Regions from separate parts of the Lactobacillus melliventris genome, predicted to be linked through region 1. Evidence: a T-box and tRNA genes for the amino acid it is inferred to sense, from the RefSeq annotation. Region 1 holds a T-box; the other holds one or more tRNA genes.
What was found. The T-box of region 1 lies ahead of leuS (leucine--tRNA ligase). A T-box ahead of a tRNA ligase gene usually reads a tRNA of that ligase, here a tRNA-Leu.

Region 1 (7,406 bases):
ATAGGCATTACTGATGCCAAACATACCATCGACTGGTTGTAAGGAGAAAAAATAGCTCATGGGGATGAATTGGGCAAAATTTCTCGCTGCTACTACGTATTGTGGGAGAACCATACCACCAACTAATATCAGAACAGAAATGAATAATGCCAACAGACGGTTTTTAAATACTTGTACGAAAAGCAAAACCACACTTGCAATGAACATAAAGCTAAATAATTCTAAAATTAAAGTAGGGCAAAACAACTGATACATTGGAATGAAGATATTCCGTTTAGCTACTGCGTCTATGCCCATCATCGGATATTTAAAGTTACCAGTCCCGAAAAATATACTCGGAATAATAAAAAGCAATAGAAATGCTGCTAAGAAATAACCGAATCCAATTAACGAACCAGCGCCAAATTCAATCAGCAAATGATTTTTTTGCGGTAAAAGATTTGCTAGAAGCATTCGTTCATAAAAACCGGACGAATATAACTTGATCAGAATAAAAATTACGGCTAAAACTGCTAAAGGTGGCAAGACTTCCTGCATCATTTCTAATATAAAAAATCCGCCCTTAACAGAATAGTGCTCATTTTCTTCTGGTAAGTTATTTCGTTTCAGATACTGTAATTTTTGAATATTACTTTCAATTGCCAGTATATTTTCTTTACTGGCATCATTACGTTTTGCATCAGCAAGATTGTATTTTTCCTGCTTTATTATGATTTGATAAGCCTGCTGCCACTTATTCGTTTGAATTGCTTTAATTAAGGTCTTAAATTCTTTCATAGATGACTTATTCTCTGCCAGATCCAGTTCAATTTTGTGGCGGGTTGTTTTGGTCAAATTAGCTTTTTGTAACTGTTTTTGATAATATCTGACATTTTTCTCTTCCAGAGCTATATTTTCTTTAGCTTCTATTATGCGCGGATTAATATAGCGAGAATTGTAGTTTTTTATCCAAAAATAAAAACATCCGAGTAAAATGGCTAAAAGGCTAATCCAGGTAAATTTACTTTTGAGCACCTGTTTGATTTGTAACTTAAAATATGGCATTTTTCTCACCTCTTTATATAAAATTAAAAAGATAGTTTAGACGTTTTAAGATAATTTTGATAAAGTTAACTTGTTTTTATTCCTTTTTGTGCTTTTTCGGCGACAAAGTAATTTAGAAGCAAAAGAATTAATATTCCTACTAGTAAAACAATTACACCGTTAGTAAAATTTACTTGCGGATAAGTTACCAATTTCGTTTCATCTGCGATGACATAGGAATTACTGATACCAAACATGCCATTCACTGGTTGTAAAGCAAAGAAGTAGCTCATCGGAATGAACTGAGCAAAGCTCCGTTCAGCTACTATGTATTGTGGGATAACCATACCTCCAACCAATACCAGTACAGAAAAAAGTAACGCAATAATAGGATTCTTAAAAAACTGAACGAAAAATAACACCATGCCTGAGATAAAGATAAAACTTAACAATTCTAACATTAAAATTGGCAACAAGAGTTGATGCATTGGAATAAAAATATATTCTTTAGTCACAGGGTTCATGCCCGCAATTGGATAGTTAAAATTGCCAGTTCCGGCAAAAAGACTAGGTATCAAAAAAATCAACAAGAAGGTAACGAGAAAATAACAGAAACCCATTAAAGAACCAGTAGAAAATTCGCTTAATACCAATCTATTTTGCGGTAATAAGTTGCCTAGCCTCATACGGTCAAAGTAATCAATTGCAAATATTTTTACCAGAACAAAAATAACGGCTAGGACTACAAGTATAGGTAAGAATTGTTCCATAACAAAAATAAGAAAAAAACCGCCTTTTACTGGATTAATAGTCTGTTCTTTTGGTAAATGTTGTTTGGCTAATGTTTGCAGTTCCAATAAATCACGTTTACTTATAGCAACGGCTTCACTATTCGAGCCATTTTTCTTAGCATCAGCAAGCCAAAATTTGGCTTCTTTAATCATGATCGGATAGGCTTTTTGCCAATCTTTGGACTGGAGGGCCTTAATGAGTTTTTGTTTTTCAGCTATATCTGATTGGGAACCCTTTAGACTTTTTCTTATTTGCTTCTTATTGTCCTCATCTAATTTTTTCTGTTTGAGTTCTTTTTGAAAATATATGACGTTTTTCTTTTGAATAGCTACATTAGCTTTTGCAGTACTAAGTTCCATACTGTCAGACTTGCTAGCATAATAATTCTTTGTCCAAAAAGAGAGGCAACCTACTAGAATAGCTAACAGACTGATCCAGGTAAATTTACTTTTGAGCATTTGCTTAACTTTTAACTTCACGTACGGCATTTTTCGTCACCTCTTAATTTAGGTTTAAAAAAACTGCTAGATTAAAATTATTGATCTAGCAGTTTTTATGACTTTAATATTAAAATTAATATCACAGCAATAACACAATACCTTTTAAGTGCAAATATTTTGTTACTTGATGATATAATATTATTTCCTTTTTTGCAATCAAAAATTCATATAATATTTATTATCCAAAGGGTAAATTTAATTAATAAATTGAAAAATTAATATGTAGTTAAACTTTTGTTTTAAAAATTACTAGCTGACTTTAAAGTGAAAATGAGTTAAATTTGTATATATAATTTGAATTTTTGTTAAGGAGAAAAAATGAAACGTGACGATTATATCAAAGCACTAAATCTTGAACCGCATCAAGAAGGTGGCTGGTTCAGGCAAGTTTATGCGAGTGATAAGCAGTTTTATGATGAAGATAGTAAAGCAGAACGGTTTTATTATACATCCATCTATTTTTTGCTTGATGACACAAGTTGTTCTCACTTTCACCGTTTGAATCATGATGAAATGTGGTATTACCATGACGGTGAAGCGATTACTATTCACTGTATTACTCCAGAAGGTAAATATTCAGCCGTTAAATTGGGTAAAAATGTTTCTGCTGGTGAAAGAATGCAATTTAGAGTTCCGAAGAATACCATTTTTGCTTCGGAAGTTGTAAAACCAGATAGTTTTTGTTTAGTAAGCTGTGTAGTTTCGCCAGGATTTGATTATCACGACTTTGAACTGCTTAAAAAGGCAGATTTACTCAAACAATATCCTGCCTACAAAAAAGTCATTGAGCGGTTAGCGCTGGATTAGAATGATTTTGATACTAAAAAAAGGATTCAAAACTTTAAATCAGTTTGAATCCTTTTACTTAGTATAAATTGCTTTGTGCTCTTTGACTTTCTAAATAATAATGGTAAAGAAAGGAGTATCCAATTAAGAGAAATGCGATTCCCTCTAGAAAACCCCCAATTACGTCAGATGGATAATGGACATGAATGAAAATTCTGGTGTAACCAATTAATATTGGAAAACAAGCCCAAACAAGACATAATACTGTTTTAGCAGCTTTATTTTTGATTAATAAAATTGTTAGAACAATTAAAATTCCAAATAAAGTAGCACTGCCAACAGAGTGACCTGAGGGAAAACTGTAACCATGTGCAGCAACAAGATGTTCAGTAAGTGGTCTGTGCCTTGCAATAGCATGCTTGATGATCCAATTATAGCCGTTAGCACCTATCATGGTTCCTGTAGTAAAAACAGCACATGCAAATCTTTTGCTAAGTGCTAAAACAATCACCAAAATTATAGTTTCAATTGTGATTACATTTGTATTTCCTAAATTAGTAAAAGTTGTCGCAAACTTGATTATAATAGGATTATTGTTGCAGATAATATTAATCATTGATTGGTCAAAATTGTGAATAAATTGATTTTCAGAAGCAACTAAAATTGCCCAGATCGCGTACAAAATCAAAAATATGGTCGCAGGTATTATCGTGTCTCTCTTTGTTTGTATCGTTTTGTTCAAAAATTTTCTCCCCTTGTTTTTTTTTGCATTTGTGGTAAATTATAATCATTATTGGTCAAAAAATAAAGATCAGGAACTAGTAGCAGTTTTATTTTTCTATAGAGAAAAGTCGGTTGGTGCAAGACTAGAAAAAAGATTGTGAACTGAGCCTGGAACAATTCTAACGTTTGCTATCCGCGTTAAGGGGCAAGAAGTGTCACGCTTTTGGCGTGGAACTTAGGTGGTACCGCGATTATTCGTCCTATGAAAGAATTTCATAGGACTTTTTTTATGAGGTAAAAATATGTACAATCACAAAGTTGTTGAAAAAAAATGGCAGGATTACTGGGAAAAAAATCAAACTTTTAAAACAGGTAACGATCCCAAAAAGAAGAATTTTTATGTTTTAGATATGTTTCCTTTTCCATCTGGTAAGGGACTTCACGTAGGACACCCCGAAGGGTACACAGCAACAGATATCATTGCAAGGATGAAACGTAGCCAAGGCTATAATGTACTGCACCCAATGGGCTGGGATGCTTTTGGCCTTCCGACTGAACAGTATGCTCTTCAGACTGGGCAAGACCCGGCAGTTGTTACTACTGAAAATATTGCCAATTTCAAACGGCAGCTTAATACTCTAGGATTCTCATACGACTGGAACAGGGAACTAGCAACTTGCGATCCTAAGTATTACAAGTGGACCCAATGGACATTTGAACAAATGTATAAAAATGATTTGGCCTATGAAGCGGAAGCACCGGTTAACTGGTCACCTGATTTAGGTACAGTTGTTGCTAACGAAGATATTGTTGATGGTAAGACTGAACGCGGTGGTTATCCTATATATCGGCGCAACATGAAGCAATGGATGTTGAGAATAACTAAATATGCAGATCGTCTTCTTGCCGGTTTGGATAATCTTGACTGGCCAGAAAATATTAAAGAAATGCAACGTAACTGGATTGGGCGGTCAGTAGGTGCCCAAATTACTTTTAAGGTTAAAAATTCTAATGAAACATTTGATGTCTTTAGTACCCGACCAGATACTTTATTTGGCGCAACCTATGCTGTTTTAGCTCCTGAAAATAAATTAGTCCAAAAAATTATGACCGCTGGTCAAAAAGATGAAGTTAACGCTTATATTAAGCAAATTGAATCTAAGTCCGACCTTGAAAGAACAGATTTAAATAAAACCAAAACTGGAGTCTTTACTGGCGCTTACGCCATTAACCCCGTAAACAACAAAGAAATTCCAATTTGGATTGCTGATTATGTTCTTGCTAGCTATGGGACTGGTGCCGTAATGGCTGTACCGGCCCATGATACGCGTGATTATGAGTTCGCTCGGAAATTCAATTTGCCTATTAAACCAGTTATTAAGGGCGGAGATGTTGCACAAGAAGCATATACTGGTGACGGCCCTCATATAGATTCAGAGTTTTTAAATGGACTTAACAATGCAGAAGCAAAGGATAAAATCGTTGGGTGGCTTACTGAACACCACGCTGGAGAAAAAAAGGTTAATTACAAGTTACGAGACTGGGAATTTAGTCGTCAGCGTTATTGGGGTGAACCAATTCCAGTAATTCACTGGGAAGATGGAGAAACTACATTGGTTCCAGAAGATGAATTACCGCTCGTTTTACCTCATGCAACCGACATTAAGCCGTCAGGTACACCTGAAAGTCCATTGGTAAACTTGCAGGACTGGGTAAATGTAGTTGACAAAAACGGTCGTAAAGGTAAAAGAGAAACTAATACCATGCCTAATTGGGCAGGTTCATCATGGTATTTCTTACGCTTTGTTGATCCACATAATGATAATAAGCTGGCTGATTACGAAATGCTAAAGAAGTGGATGCCAGTTGACCTTTATATTGGTGGCGCAGAACATGCTGTCCGGCACCTGCTTTATGCCAGATTCTGGAATATGGTATTGTATGATTTAGGTGTTGTTCCTAATGAAGAACCATTCCAAAGACTATTCAATCAAGGATTAATCCTGAAAGATCATGATAAAATGTCCAAGTCAAAAGGTAATGTAGTTAATCCAGATGATGTCATTGATGAGTATGGTGCAGACAGTCTTAGAATGTATGAAATGTTCATGGGACCCCTTGATGCATCCATTGACTGGGATGATAATGGTCCTGCTTCAACCAAAAAGTTCTTAGACAGAGTTTGGCGTCTGTTCGTTAATGATTTGGATCTTAAAGCCATACCACAAGAAAATATTGTGGCTGAAAACGATGGCACTTTAGATAAAATTTATAACGAAACTGTTAAAAAAGTAACTGAAGATTTTGATGACTTACATTTCAATACTGCAATTTCTCAATTAATGGTCTTTGTTAATGCTGCGCAAAAAGCAAAAACGATTCCAAGAAAATATGCGGAAGGTTTCATTACGCTTTTAGCCCCAATCGCTCCTCACATGATGGAAGAAATCTGGCAAATCTTTGGTCATGAGCAATCCGTAACTTTTGCCAAATGGCCAACCTATGATTCAGCCAAACTGGTTGAATCAACAGTCGAAATTATGGTTCAAGTAAATGGCAAGCTGCGTGGCAATTTTAAGGCGGCTGTTGACATGGATAAAGATCAAGCTCAAAAACAAGCATTGGCATTGCCTCACGTCCAGAAATTTTTAGAAGGCAAAGATATTAAAAAGGTCATTGTCGTACCAAATAAGATTGTCAATATTGTAGCTAAATAAAGTTAATTTTTCCTAAAGTGCAAAGTATATTTGTTGTTAATTGCCCATTTTCATTCACAATAATATAGTTAGTAGACTAGATTTAGGGAACTTTAATGAAAGAAAATAATTTATCTGAACAAAATACACAAAATACCTTTATTAAGGGCAGTGCATGGATGACTTTCGGCTCTATTACCTCACGTATTTTGGGTGCTCTCTATATTATTCCATGGTTTTATTGGATGTCGCCCTATGGTAATATTGCCAATGCCTTAACTGCCAGAAGTTATAACATTTATAGTATTTTTATTTTAATATCCACTGCGGGCATTCCAGGTGCTGTTGCTAAACAGGTGGCTAAGTATAATGCGCTTAATGAGTACGGAGTTGGACGTAAGCTTTTTCATCGCGGCTTAATATTAATGGTATTTCTAGGAATTATTTCTGCTGCAGTGATGTATTTTGCTTCACCTTTTTTAGCTTCTAATGGTTCACAAATTGATCCAAGACAAGTAAGGGTAATGAGAAGCCTGTCTTACGCCATCTTAATTATTCCTGTATTAAGTATTATGAGGGGTTATTTTCAAGGCTACGAAGACATGATGCCGTCAGCAATGTCCCAGTTTGTAGAACAATTAGCACGAGTAATTTGGATGCTGTTAACTGCTTATATTATTATGCAAGTACAGCATGGTAATTTTGTTGATGCGGTGGTGCAATCAAATTTGGCTGCTGCGATTGGAGCAGTTTTTGGCATAGCTATTTTAACGTGGTTTTTGCTGTCTAGACGTAATAAACTTAACGAGTTAGTTGAAAATTCCAATAATGAAATACAGGTTTCAACTTCTGCTCTTTTTGCTGAAATTATTGCCCAGGCAATTCC
Region 2 (7,406 bases), on a different contig from region 1:
GTCAAACAAGTGATCAATTAATGAAACAACTTCATTTTATTATGCGTGCCAGTCGCTACTACATGTTTCAGAATAAAGAGCCGATATCTGGTCAAAAACGAGTTTTAGCAATCTTAAAGTTGGAAGACGGCCTAACCCAAAATTATCTGGCTGAGATTTTGGCTCTGAAGCCCGGGTCTTTAGCAGAATTGTTGAAAAAAATGGAGTTAAAGGGCGGTATCCGACGTGAAGTTGATGAGCAAGACAAACGGGTTAAACGAGTTTATCTAACAGAGAGCGGAAAAGAAAAGGCCACAAAGTTAGCCGAACAAAAAGCCAAGCAAGATACTGCGCCATTTTTTGCCGGTTTAACTGCAGAAGAGCAAGACCAATTCGGTCAGTATCTGCAAAAAATTGCTGCGGGCTGGGATGATGATTTTAAGGATAAAGCCAGTTCTTTTGTTGATCCGGCCTATCGGATGGAAAGAATTAAAAAATGGCGTGAATATGCCGCTGAGCATAACTTTTCAAGATCAGATATGCGCGCTATGTGTCATCATATGCATGAACGGCATCACTACCATCATGACTTTCCTCGCACTGATTTTAACAGAAATTATTGCGATTATGATAAGATGCACGGTTATGACCGCGACTTTTGGCGTAAATTTTGGCATAATGAAGATGAAGATTTATAATTAGCAACATGATTAAAGTTTTTCAATTATTGAAAAACTTTTTTATTTAGTCTAAATAAGGAAAGCCGGTATCTTTTATGGCATTTGGGTCACGTAAAGATGGAAAGCAAAATGTTAAAATTAGTGACTTTTTAGACCTGCTAAAAAGTTTAAATGTGAAAAAGTCTTTGTTCATAATTGGTTTACTACTTAGTCTTGTCACAAGTGCAGCCAATTTAGCATTACCTTTATTAACCAGGCAGCTGGTGGACACTAGTAAATGGGATAACTTTAATTATTCAAGTTTAATTATTATCATTGTAGTTTTTGTGTTGCAGCTAGTTTTAGGAACTTTGGGCGGATACGTACTGCGCTATTTTGGTGAAAGCGTAGTCAAGACCCTGCGTGAACGGTTATGGGCTCACCTGTTAAAATTACCTGTTACTTATTTTGATGCTAATAAAGTGGGTGAAAGCAGCTCGCGACTAGTCAATGATACTGGAATAATAAAAGATTTACTGGCTTCGCAGTTTCCTAATTTTATTACCGGCGCAATCCAATTATTTTTCTCATTAATCATTTTATTTGTGATGGATTGGGAAATGGCCACCTTAATGTTTGTCGTAGTTCCTATTGTGGTAGTAATTTTATTACCGGTTGGTCGCATAATGGTGAGACTAGGTCGGAAACTACAAGCGGAAACAGCCAAATTTAATGGTGAGGTCAGTGAAAAACTATCTGAGGTCCGCTTAATTAAATCCAGTAACGGTGAAAAACATGAGCAGGAAGCTGGTAATCACCGAATCAATAAAATTTTCACCATTGGAGTTTTAGACGCACGCGTCGAAGCTGTTTTACAGCCAATCATTATGACCTTGATGATGGCTGCTTTTGCCGGCATTTTGGCTTTTGGCATTATTCGCGTTGGTCAAGGTTCTTTAACAAGTGGTTCATTAGTGGCCTTTTTACTGTACTTATTTAATGTTATTGGCCCTGTTGCCAATTTTGCCACCTTTTTCTCCCAGATTCAAAAAGCCTTAGGCTCAACTGAACGTATCCAAGAAATTTTACGAATAGAGCCCGAAAAGAATTTGGGTCAACAGACCTGCGATTTAACTAATAAAACTTTAACTGCACAAAATCTGAATTTCAGCTATGTGAAAAATGAACCAGTTTTACAGTCAATTTCATTTGTTTCGCGGCCTAATTCTGTGATCGCTTTTGCTGGTCCCAGCGGTGGCGGGAAGTCAACTATTTTTGCATTACTAGAGCGGTTTTACCAACCGGATAGTGGCAAAATTACTATTGGAGAGCAGGATATTCAAGATATTGACCTGGCAAATTGGCGCTGCCAAATAGGCTATGTTTCTCAAAATAGTGCTATTTTTTCTGGTACAATTCGGGAAAACCTGGTTTATGGTTTAACTAAAAAGATGACCGATGAAGATCTTTGGCATGGACTTTCTTTGGCTTATGCGGACCAATTTGTCCGTGAATTTCCTGATCAGATGGAGACTGAAATAGGTGAGCGCGGAATTAAGCTCTCTGGTGGTCAAAAGCAACGCTTAGCTATTGCCCGAGCTTTTTTACGTGATCCCAAGATTTTAATGCTGGATGAAGCTACTGCGAGTCTCGATTCAGAATCAGAGGGAAAAGTGCAACAAGCACTCGATAAACTGATGGTTAACAGAACTACTTTAGTAATTGCGCACCGACTGGCGACGATTGTTAATGCCGATCAAATATATTTTATAGAACACGGTAAGGTTACAGGCCATGGAACCCACCACGAATTGATGCAAAAGCATAGTTTATACGCTAAGTATGTCACCGAGCAGATGGTAAATTAACCGCTTTTAAATAAAAATGATTAAGAAAACTCTTGTGCTAAATTCAATTTTGGGTTATAGTATTGAATGTGTTGCGGGCATGGCGGAATGGCAGACGCGCAAGACTAAGGATCTTGTGATCGCTTTTAGATCGTGGAAGTTCGAGTCTTCTTGCCCGCATTTGCTTTGATGGAGCTTTGGCTCCATTTTTTTGTGCTTAATTTTTTTAAGCAGATTTATTTTGCAACCAACTAACTTTATTTTAAAAATTAATTATATTGCATAGTTTTATAATTAAGAGAGGTTATACTTAAGAAGAGATTTTTTTAAAGCAAGGGAAAACAAATGGCGAGAAAACGAAGAAGCAAAAAGTTATCTAATACAGCAATCATTATGCGCACTTTTATTATTTTATTTTTGTTAATAATTGCTTTTGTGGCTTTTCGTTATTATCGGAGGCAGGCAATTCAGTCTGAGCAGATCAGACAAGAGCAGCTTGCGCGTGAAGAGGCAAGACAAAAGATTATCAGACAGCATAAGGCGTTTATCCGCGAAATTGGCCCGATAGCTAAAGAAGTGGATAAATCTTTTGATCTTTTACCTAGTATCACAATTGCTCAAGCCTGTCTCGAAAGTGATTATGGTAAAAGCGATCTTTCCCAAAAATACAATAACCTCTTTGGCGTCAAAGGCAATAACCCTAATACTTCTGCTGTCTTGAAAACCAAAGAATTTGAAAAAGGTAAATGGATTGAAATCAAAGCTCGTTTTCAAATCTATGACTCTTATGAAGCTTCAATCAGGGCTCATGCGCGCTTGTTCCAAAAGGGGACGACTTGGGATGCCAAGCAGTACCGGCACGTTCTGGCAGCCAAAAATTATGAGGCTCAGGCTCGTGCTTTAGTCAAGGACGGCTATGCCACCGACCCTGATTATGCAGATAAACTGATTAAATTAATTGAAGAATACAATCTTGACCGTTTTGATAAATAGAATGCACAGGGGAGCAAATACAATTACGATTTTTGGTACAATAGAAGAGTTATAAATTTTAGGGTGAAAGGATTCAGAATGAGCGTAGAATCAATTTTAAAAGGTTTAAATCCAGAGCAAAAAAAAGCAGTACAGATTACAGAAGGGCCTTTATTAGTCGTTGCTGGAGCTGGTTCCGGGAAAACGTCTGTGCTAACGCGGCGAATTGCTTATCTAGTTGCTGAAAAAGGGATCGCGCCTTGGAATATTTTGGCTATTACTTTTACCAATAAAGCTGCTACTGAAATGAAAGAGCGTGAATATAAGTTATTGGGACAGCAGGCTGACGGTATCTGGATGTCGACTTTTCATGCTCTTTGTGTCCGTATATTAAGACGGGATGCTGAAAAAATTGGTTATAGCGGTAACTTTTCGATTGCTGATTCAGCTGAACAGCTCACTTTAATTAAACATATTCAAAAAGAGCAAAATATTAATCCCAAAATGTATGAACCACGGAGGATTTTGTCTGCCATTTCCAATGGCAAAAATGATTTACTTACTCCAGATGCATTTTCAGCCAGCGCTGCCTCACCTTTTGAAAAAATAACTGCTCAAGTGTATCAGGAGTATCAAAAACGCCTAAAGAATGATCAAATTATGGACTTTGATGATTTGATTATGCAAACTCTGGTTTTATTCAAAAAGGCTCCGACAGTTTTACATTATTATCAAAATAAATTTCGTTATTTACTGGTAGATGAATACCAGGATACCAACCAGGCACAATACGAACTGTGTCATGCTTTAGCTGCACAATATAAAAATATCTGTGTTGTCGGTGATGCGGATCAGTCAATCTATGGCTGGCGCGGTGCCAACATGGAAAACATTATGAATTTTGAGCAGGACTATCATGATGATGGCGTGCAAACTGTCAAACTGGAGCAAAATTACCGTTCAACTGGTCATATTTTAGCAGCTGCTAATGCCGTAATTAAGAATAATCGTAACCGCAAAGCCAAAAAGCTGTGGACAGACCAAGGTGAAGGTGCAAAAGTAACTTATTATCGCGCCCAAAGTGGCGACGATGAAGCGCACTTTATTATTGCCAAAATTCAAGAAGAGGTAAAAGAGAAAAAGCGCTCTTACCACGATTTTGCGGTATTATACCGCACTAATGCGCAATCCAGAACAGTTGAGGAGTCCTTTGTTAAGTCAAATGTTCCTTACCAAATTGTTGGTGGGCATAAATTCTATGATAGAAAAGAAATCATGGATATTATGGCTTATTTAAAGTTAGTAGCTAATCCCAGTGATTCCATGAGTTTCAACCGGATTATTAACACCCCTAAGCGCGGTATTGGACCAGTTAGTGTGCGGCGTTTTATGGACTTTGCCCGTGATAACGGTTTATCAATTTTAGGAGCCTTTGATCACATTAGTATGTCGGGCGTTACTGCTCGGGCAGGCGCCAGACTGAGTGATTTTGGCGCTAAATTACGCGATGCGATTAACTTTGCTAAAGATCATACAGTTACTGGTCTGACTGAAAAAATACTGCAAGATTTTGGCTATACTGCTGCCCTGAAAGCTGAACATACAATTGAAGCAGAAACTAGATTAGAAAACCTGGATGAATTTTTGTCTGTTACTAAGCGCTTTGATGATGAATATGAAGAAAATGATGACGCTGAAAATGCTTTGAGTGAATTTTTGGCCGAGGTTTCTCTTTTAAGTGACCAAGATGATTTGGCCAATAATGATGATCAAGTTGCGTTAATGACATTACACGCCGCAAAGGGACTGGAATTTCCAGTAGTCTTTTTAGTGGGAATGGAAGATGGACTTTTTCCTTTGTCACGCGCTTTGATGGAAGATGATCAGCTTGAGGAAGAGCGCAGATTGGCTTATGTGGGTATTACCCGAGCTAAGCGCGAACTGTTTTTAACCAATGCATACTCACGCATGATGTATGGCAGAATGCAAAATAATCCTCCTTCCAGATTTTTAGCAGAAATTGATCAAGACGACCTGAATATTGAAAATTCCGTTCCAATTACTTTGACTAGTGCCAACTTGCAAGCTGAAACCGCACCTTTTGCTAATAGTGATGAACGGGCACGTGCACAGGTTTATACTCCCAAAGTTAAACCTGCTGGTGCAGTGGGAGCAGAGAAAAAAGGCTGGAATGTCGGCGACCAGGTAGAGCATAAGTCCTGGGGCAGAGGTGTTGTAACTAAAGTTAACGGCAAAGGCGAAGACATGGAACTTGATATTGCTTTTAGTGGTAAGGGAATCAAGCGGCTTCTAGCAGCATTTGCACCAATTAAAAAGGTATAATAAAAGCAGAAATAAAAAAATAGTTTTAAATCAGGAGGAAGAAAATGGCAGATTTAACTCTTGATGAGGCCAGAAAAGAAGTCGCAGCTCTAAGAGATAAACTAGACGAATGGGCAAATGCCTACTATACAAAAGACACACCTGAAGTTGAAGATAATGTGTACGATAAAAACTATAATCGTTTAGTTGAACTTGAGCAGGAATTTCCGCAACTGGTGTCACAAGATTCCATTACTCAAAAAGTAGGGGGACAGATTGACAATCAGTTTACTAAGGTTTCTCATGAAATTCCGATGTTATCAATGGGAGATGTTTTTTCTAAAGAAGAACTGCAGGAATTTGATGACAGAGTGCAAAAACAAATAGGTCACGAAGTTGCTTATAATGTCGAATTAAAGATAGATGGTTTGTCTATTGCCTTAGAATATACTGACGGTAAATTAACCAGGGCTTCTACCAGGGGAAATGGTCAAGTAGGTGAAGATGTTACTCCTAATGCACGCTATATTTCTGATATACCGCAAACCTTGCCCGCAAAATTGACCACAGAAGTTCGGGGTGAATGTTACATGGGTAAAGAGCCATTTGCTAAACTCAATGCGGAACGTGATGAAAAAGGTGAAACAACTTTTGCTAATCCGCGCAACGCCGCAGCCGGCTCTTTACGGCAATTAGATGCAAGTATTACCAAACACCGGCACTTGAGCACATTTATTTATACTTGGGTTAATCCGCCAGCAGAAATTACCAGCCAACACCAAGCCATTGAAAAGATGACGCAGCTGGGTTTTCATACTAATCAAACCGGTCGCAGAATTGCGAAAATGGCCGATATTTTTGCTTTTATTGACGAGTATACTGCTAAAAGAAATTCGCTAGATTACGGTATTGACGGGATCGTTTTAAAAGTTGACGATTTGGATTTGCAACAAGAACTAGGAAATACCATCAAAGTGCCCCGTTGGGAAATAGCGTATAAATTTCCTCCTGAAGAGCAGGAAACTGTGGTTCATGAAATTAAGTGGACGGTTGGTCGTACTGGAGTTGTAACGCCAACTGCAATTATGGATCCTGTTCAGTTAGCTGGTACTACAGTTTCTCATGCTGTTTTGCATAACGCCGATTTATTGCAACAAAAAGATGTCCGTATTGGCGACACCGTTATGTTACATAAAGCGGGCGATATTATACCCGAGATTTCAGAAGTGGTATTAGCTAAAAGGCCGAAGGATGCTCAACCTTATCCGATTCCAACAACGTGCCCGTCGTGTGGAGAAAAATTGATTCATCTAAAAGATGAAGTAGCATTGCGCTGTGTTAATCCGTCGTGTCCTTCTCAAATTGAAGAGGGCATAACTCATTTTGCTTCAAGACCGGCTATGAATATTGACGGCTTAGGGCCTAAGATCGTGCGGCAGTTAATTAAGAATGGTCTAGTTCATAATGTAGCTGATTTGTATCATTTAACCGCTGCTGATTTGGAAAAACTGGATCATTTTAAAGATAAATCTATCAGCAATTTATTAAACGCCATCAATAATTCAAAAAGAAATTCCGTTGAATTATTGTTAACTGGACTTGGAATTGATCATGTCGGTGCAAAGGC

Region 2: it has a tRNA-Leu gene. The T-box ahead of leuS (leucine--tRNA ligase) is inferred to sense a tRNA for this amino acid. The anticodon was not compared.

Annotation. Positions count from the first base shown of each region.
Region 1 is NZ_JBHTMT010000001.1:11,408-18,813, forward strand. It holds gene ACFQ32_RS00080 (hypothetical protein) at 1-1,044, opposite strand, end outside; gene ACFQ32_RS00085 (hypothetical protein) at 1,110-2,303, opposite strand; gene ACFQ32_RS00090 (cupin domain-containing protein) at 2,634-3,122, shown strand; gene ACFQ32_RS00095 (phosphatase PAP2 family protein) at 3,181-3,843, opposite strand; T-box leader at 3,900-4,090, shown strand; gene leuS (leucine--tRNA ligase) at 4,127-6,541, shown strand; gene ACFQ32_RS00105 (putative polysaccharide biosynthesis protein) at 6,637-7,406, shown strand, end outside.
Region 2 is NZ_JBHTMT010000003.1:189,323-196,728, reverse strand. It holds gene ACFQ32_RS04890 (MarR family winged helix-turn-helix transcriptional regulator) at 21-677, shown strand; gene ACFQ32_RS04885 (ABC transporter ATP-binding protein) at 755-2,506, shown strand; tRNA gene ACFQ32_RS04880 (tRNA-Leu) at 2,580-2,665, shown strand; gene ACFQ32_RS04875 (glycoside hydrolase family 73 protein) at 2,831-3,478, shown strand; gene pcrA (DNA helicase PcrA) at 3,557-5,800, shown strand; gene ligA (NAD-dependent DNA ligase LigA) at 5,845-7,406, shown strand, end outside.